3 regions of the Kluyvera ascorbata genome follow, and region 1 is predicted to be linked to each of the others. Evidence: predicted binding sites of a transcription regulator. Region 1 holds the regulator's gene; each other region holds the start of a gene.
The links. Region 1 encodes sigma-54, which starts transcription at its own class of promoters, with help from an activator protein. Its sites were predicted from a motif close to GTTGGCACANNTTTCGCTNT; they were not measured.
Positions count from the first base shown of each region.

Region 1 (2,269 bases):
GCGGAGGCAGGCTCAGCTGTTTTGCCGCCAGTTCGCTGATGATTTCCAGCGCGCGTTTTTTACTCTGACAGTGCACAGCACTGCGGGTACATTCCTGGTTAAGGACATTGCTCAGTTGAAGAGCCGAATCGTTATTTGTCATAATTTCACCTAAGCATCGCCCGGTATGCGGGCATATCGGGCGACTGCTCGGACAATCAATGTTGTTTTAGTTTATCTTTATGCTTGTTTAACTGTCTCGCCAGTTTATCAATCAAACCGTCGATGGCGGCGTACATATCCTGCCCTTCCGCGCTGGCATGAAGTTCGCCTCCGTTAACGTGCAATGTGGCGTCCGAGATGTGCGTCAATTTCTCCACCTTTAACACAATGTAGACCTGATTGATCCTCTCGAAATACTGTTCGAGCTTAACGAATTTCGCATTCACAAATTCGCGCATCGCATCGGTAATTTCGACGTTGTGTCCAGTGATGTTGAGCTGCATAGTGTCTTCCTTATCAGTTGTGTCAGACCAGTTGTTTACGCTGGTTAGACGGCGGAATGGATAAAGACTCTCGGTACTTTGCAACGGTACGCCGTGCCACCATGATACCCTGTTCAGAGAGCATGGTGGTCAGTTTACTGTCGCTCAGTGGTTTTGCGGGGTTCTCCGCGGCAATTAATTTCTTAACCAGCGCACGAATCGCCGTGGACGAAGCTTCGCCACCGCCCTCGGTGCTGACGTGACTGGAAAAGAAATACTTAAGCTCGAAAATGCCTCGTGGGCTATGCAAATACTTTTGCGTGGTAACACGCGAAATCGTGGACTCGTGCATTTCGACGGTCTGGGCGATGTCCGCCAGCACCATCGGTTTCATATACTCTTCGCCGAGATCGAAAAAGGCCTGCTGCTGCTCGACGATGCAGCGACTTACCCGCAGTAGCGTATCGTTACGGCTCTCAAGACTCTTAATCAGCCACTTCGCATCCTGCAGGTTGCTGCGGATAAACTGGCTGTCGGCGTCATTACGGGCGTTGTTACACATGCCCGCGTAGTGCTGGTTGATTTGCAGGCGCGGGATGCTGTCGGCGTTCAATTCAACGGCCCAGCGGCCGTTTACCTTGCGCACCAGCACGTCAGGGATCACATACTCCGGCTCGCCGGTCTGGATCGATTGACCTGGGCGCGGATCCAATGATTGGATCAGATCCATCGCCTCTTTCAACACGTCTTCTTTCAGACGCGTGACGCGCATCAGCGAGCGGAAGTCATGATTAGCGAGCAGATCGAGATGATCGCTGATAATCAGGCGGGCTTCGTCGATGCGCGGCGTAGTAGGAGAGAACTGAGAGAGTTGGATCAGCAGGCAATCGCGGAGATCTTTAGCGGCGACGCCGACCGGATCGAATCGTTGGATCCGTTTGAGCACGGCTTCCACTTCATCGAGACCAATCTCGTCATCGCCGATGCCTTCATGAATGTCTTCCACCGTGACGGTGAGATAGCCGGTATCGTCTACCGCGTCGACAATCGAGGTCGCAATGGCCCGGTCGGTATCGGTAAACGGCGTTAGCTCAACCTGCCACATCAGATAGTCTTGCAGTGACTGAGTGGTTTCGCCCTGATACACCGGCAGTTCATCGTCCTGATAATCAGCCCCGGTTCCGGAAGGGGTTCCGGCGGTGTAGATTTCATCCCAGCTGGCGTCGAGCGGCAGCTCTTCGGGCATATCGGGCTTTTCCAGCGCGTCGACGCTGTCCAGCGTTTCGTTATCGACGGTTTCCTGGGTCTCAACTTCTTCGTGAAGATCGGTTTGCTCAAGCAGGGGGTTGCTCTCCAGCGCTTGCTGGAGTTCCTGCTGAAGTTCCAGCGTAGACAGTTGCAACAGACGGATTGCCTGCTGCAGCTGTGGCGTCATGGCAAGCTGTTGGCTGAGCCTTAATTGCAAACCTTGCTTCATGTTCAGAACGAATATCTCCCGCTAACGTCGTAAACCACTACCCTATCAGAGTCTGAAGTCTTCCCCAAGATACACGCGTTTAACATGTTCGTCTTGTAGGATCTCCTGCGGGGTGCCGTGGGCAATCAGGTGCCCCTGGCTGACGATATAGGCGCGTTCACATACGGCCAGCGTTTCACGTACGTTGTGGTCGGTGATAAGCACGCCAAGGCCGCTGTCACGGAGGTGTTCGATGATGCGTTTGATATCGATAACGGAGATCGGGTCAACGCCGGCAAACGGTTCATCCAGCAGGATAAATTTAGGGTTTGCCGCCAGTGCACGGGCG
Region 1 covers NZ_CP096201.1:529,290-531,558, forward strand. The annotation lists gene ptsN (PTS IIA-like nitrogen regulatory protein PtsN) at 1-142, opposite strand, end outside; gene hpf (ribosome hibernation promoting factor) at 198-485, opposite strand; gene rpoN (RNA polymerase factor sigma-54) at 508-1,941, opposite strand; gene lptB (LPS export ABC transporter ATP-binding protein) at 1,987-2,269, opposite strand, start outside.

Region 2 (2,269 bases), 600 kb from region 1:
CGACGGGCGGGCGTGTCGAAAGCCACCGTATCCCGGGTGCTATCGGGCAACGGTTATGTCAGTCAGGAGACGAAGGACCGGGTGTTTCTGGCCGTCGAAGAGAGCGGCTATCGGCCCAATCTGCTGGCGCGTAATCTGGCGACCAAAAAGACGCAGACCCTGGGGCTGGTGGTCACCAACACGCTTTATCACGGTGTCTATTTCAGCGAGCTGCTGTTCCATGCGGCGAGTATGACGGAAGACCAGGGGCGACGCCTGATTCTGGCGGACGGTAAGCACAGCGCCCAGGAAGAACGTGAGGCGATTCAGTATCTGCTCGACCTGCGCTGCGACGGCATTATTATTTATCCCCGTTTTCTGAGCGTCGACGATATTGACGACATTATTCAGCAACAGCAGCAGCCGATATTAGTCATCAACCGTCGATTGCGGCGAAATAGCAGCCACTGCGTTTACTGCGATCAAAAATCCGCCAGCCAGAACGCGGTGGAGCGATTAATCAGCCTCGGCCATCGCGATATTGCATTTATTACCGGTTCGCTCGATTCGCCGACCGGCATTGAGCGTCTTTCTGGCTATAAAGATGCGCTAACGAAGCACGGTATTGCGGTACGCAACGAACTGATTGTTGAAGGAAAGTGGACGCCCGCAACCGGTGCCGCCGGGGTGGATACGCTGCGCGAGCGGCAGGTCAGCTTTAGCGCGCTGGTCGCCAGTAATGACGATATGGCGGTGGGGGCGATTAAGCGCCTGCACGTCCACGGAATAAACGTGCCGCAGCAGGTTTCGGTGCTGGGTTTTGATGACATAACCCTCGCGCCTTATATGGTTCCCGCGCTCTCCAGCGTGCGTATTCCGGTCACGGAAATGATCAAAGAGACCATTCATCGCCTTATTTTCATGCTCGACGGCGGGGACTTTAAATATCAGCAAACCTTCCCGGGTGAACTGATTGAGCGTGAGTCCATCGTTCCGGGGCCGCACGCTTAGCGTCGTCAGCTGTCATCGTCATAAGTGACGATGACAGCTTATCCTTCATCACCAGCCAAAAAATCCCCTTTAAAAACAGACAACTAAAAGTTGGCTCGAATAATGCATTCTCCCGCGAATTCACTGTCATTGCTGGAGAAGTTGATGAACCGTTTCATCATTGCTGATGCGAGTAAATGTATTGGCTGCCGGACATGCGAAGTCGCATGCGTGGTGTCCCACCAGGAAGATCAGAACTGCGCCGCGCTGACGCCGCAATCTTTCCTGCCCCGTATTCACGTTATTAAAGGCGTGAATGTATCTACCGCTACCGCCTGCCGTCAGTGCGAAGACGCCCCGTGCGCCAACGTCTGCCCGAACGGCGCTATCAGCCGCGACAAAGGTTTTATTCACGTGATGCAGGAACGCTGCATTGGTTGCAAAACCTGCGTGGTGGCCTGCCCTTACGGCGCGATGGAAGTGGTAGTGCGTCCGGTCGTTCGCGACAGCGGCGCGGGCCTTAAAGTGCGTGCGGAAAAAGCGGAAGCCAACAAGTGTGACCTCTGCTACCACCGCGAAGCTGGCCCAGCCTGTATGGAAGCCTGCCCGACTCATGCGCTGTTTTGCGTGGACCGCAGCAAGCTTGAACAGCTGAGCGCGGAAAAACGTCGTCGCGCTGCGCTCGATAGCGCCACGTCTATCTCTCTTTAATCATCCTTATTTCTCTTTTAACAGGTCTGTTACTGATGAAAAAAATCACGAGTGTGTGCCCTTACTGTGGCGCTGGTTGCAAACTGAAGCTGGTTGTCGACAACGGTAAAATTATTCGCGCCGAGGCCGCCGAAGGGAAAACCAACCAGAATGAGCTGTGCCTGAAGGGCTATTACGGCTGGGACTTCCTTAACGATACCAAGCTGCTGACCCCCCGATTAACGCAGCCGATGATCCGCTATGAAAAAGGCGGCAAGTTCACCCCCGTGAGCTGGGATGAGGCGATTCGCTATACCGCGAAGCGTCTTGGCGATATCAAAGCCAAATTCGGGCCGCGCGCCATTATGACCACCGGGTCATCGCGCGGCACCGGCAATGAAACTAACTACGTGATGCAGAAATTCGCCCGCGGCGTGCTGCACACCAATAATGTCGACTGCTGTGCGCGCGTCTGTCATGGCCCATCGGTGGCCGGGCTTCAGGATGTGCTGGGCAACGGCGCGATGAGCAACAGCATCGGCGATATCGAAAACTCCCGCTGCCTGCTGGTCTTTGGCTACAACTGCGCGGACTCGCACCCGATAGTGGC
Region 2 covers NZ_CP096201.1:1,129,425-1,131,693, forward strand. The annotation lists gene MY052_RS05415 (LacI family DNA-binding transcriptional regulator) at 1-990, shown strand, start outside; gene hydN (electron transport protein HydN) at 1,135-1,680, shown strand; gene fdhF (formate dehydrogenase subunit alpha) at 1,716-2,269, shown strand, end outside.
Region 2: hydN (electron transport protein HydN) is a predicted target of sigma-54. The motif match lies at 1,080-1,099, and genes of this name have one in related genera.

Region 3 (2,269 bases), 610 kb from region 1:
GATAGTGATACGGTCTTCCTGATAGTCCGCCGCCCATTTCAGGTACAGTTCAACAATCTGGGTTGGGTTATCGCGCCATACCACACCGTGAGAGGTGGCAATCATATCAACCGGCAGGTTGAAGCCGAGGATCTCGGTGATTTTTGGCGTCACCAGGCGGCTGAACGGGGTCAGGATGTTGGCGTAGTAGCGCTGGCACTGTTCGAACAGTTCGGTCTGATCTACTTCGTCGTTGAACAGGCGTTCGTCACAGTAGTGCTGGCCGAAGGCATCGTTACTGAACAGCACCGCGTCGCCGGTCATGTAGGTCATCATGCTGTCAGGCCAGTGCAGCATCGGGGTTTCCACGAAGATCAGCTGTTTGCCGTTACCGATGTCCAGGCTGTCACCGGTTTTCACCACGTGGAAGTTCCACTCTGGGTGATGGTGGTGACCGTTGATGGAGTCAATGGCGTTGGCGGTGCAGTAGATTGGGGTGTCCGGGATCTGCGACATCAGCTCGGTCAGCGCACCGGCGTGGTCTTCTTCAGCGTGGTTAATGATGATGTAGTCGATGTCAGCGAGGTCGATTTCATCGCGCAGGTTCTGTACGAATTCACGACTGAATTTATGGTCGACGGTATCAATCAGGACGTTTTTTTCTTCACGGATAAGGTAGCTGTTGTAGCTGCTGCCGCGCAGCGTTTTGTATTCGGTACCGTGGAAATCACGTACTTCCCAATCACGTTGACCAACCCAATGAATGTTATTTTTAACCAGAATAGACATAGCAACCTCAATTAATTCAGCGTTTTTCAAAAAAGATGTATTGCTAATTGCAGGTTGTGTGCCAACTTTTTAATTAATTGATTTTATTGAATTAATTAATTTTTACCTCTTTGTTGTTAGTCAAAATGACTATGCTTGATATTGTCAATATGACATTATGCATTGTCAAAATGACTGTAAGAGGTACGCCATGAGCTTTTCCGTTGATGTGCTGGCGGGCATCGCCATAGAACTCCAGCGCGGCGTCGGTCATCAGGACCGATTCCAGCGTCTGATCACCACGCTGCGTCAGGTGCTGGAGTGCGATGCCTCGGCGCTGCTGCGCTACGACGCCCGGCAGTTTATTCCGCTGGCGATCGATGGGCTGGCGAAAGACGTACTCGGCAGGCGCTTTACCCTCGAAGGGCATCCGCGGCTTGAAGCGATTGCCCGCGCGGGTGACGTGGTGCGTTTCCCGGCGGATAGCGATTTACCCGATCCGTACGACGGCCTGATCCCCGGTCAGGAAAGCCTGAAGGTCCACGCCTGTATCGGGCTGCCGCTGTTTGCCGGGCAAAACCTGATTGGCGCATTAACCCTCGATGGCATGTCGCCGGACCAGTTCGACGTGTTCAGCGATGAAGAGCTGCGGCTGATTGCCGCGCTGGCGGCGGGGGCGCTCAGCAACGCGCTGCTGATTGAGCAGCTTGAAAGCCAGAATATGCTGCCGGGCGCGCCGACCGACTTTGAGCAGGTAAAAGAGACGCAGATGATTGGCCTGTCGCCGGGCATGATGCAGCTTAAAAAAGAGATTGAGATTGTTGCTGCCTCTGACCTGAACGTGCTGATAAGCGGCGAAACAGGCACCGGTAAAGAGCTGGTGGCGAAAGCGATTCATGAGGGCTCGCCGCGCGCGGTCAGCCCGTTGGTTTATCTGAACTGCGCCGCGCTGCCGGAGAGCGTGGCTGAGAGTGAGCTATTTGGTCACGTCAAAGGGGCATTTACCGGGGCTATCAGCAACCGCAGCGGCAAGTTTGAAATGGCCGACAACGGTACGCTGTTCTTAGACGAAATTGGCGAGCTGTCGCTGGCGCTCCAGGCCAAGCTGCTGCGCGTATTACAGTATGGCGATATTCAGCGCGTCGGTGATGACCGCAGCTTGCGCGTTGACGTGCGGGTGCTGGCCGCCACCAACCGCGACCTGCGTGAAGAGGTGGTTGCCGGTAATTTCCGCGCCGACCTGTTCCATCGCCTGAGCGTGTTCCCGCTTTCTGTGCCACCGCTGCGTGAACGAGGTGATGACGTGGTGTTGCTGGCGGGCTACTTCTGCGAGCAGTGTCGGCTGCGGCTTGGATTATCGCGAGTGGTATTAAGCAGCGGCGCGCGGACGCATCTGCAAAGCTACGGTTGGCCGGGTAACGTGCGCGAGCTTGAACATGCGGTACACCGTGCGGTTGTGCTGGCGCGGGCAACCACGCGCGGCAACGGCGAGGTGGTACTGGAAGCGCAGCACTTTGCGTTT
Region 3 covers NZ_CP096201.1:1,141,345-1,143,613, forward strand. The annotation lists gene norV (anaerobic nitric oxide reductase flavorubredoxin) at 1-768, opposite strand, end outside; gene norR (nitric oxide reductase transcriptional regulator NorR) at 959-2,269, shown strand, end outside.
Region 3: norV (anaerobic nitric oxide reductase flavorubredoxin) is a predicted target of sigma-54. The motif match lies at 815-834, and genes of this name have one in related genera.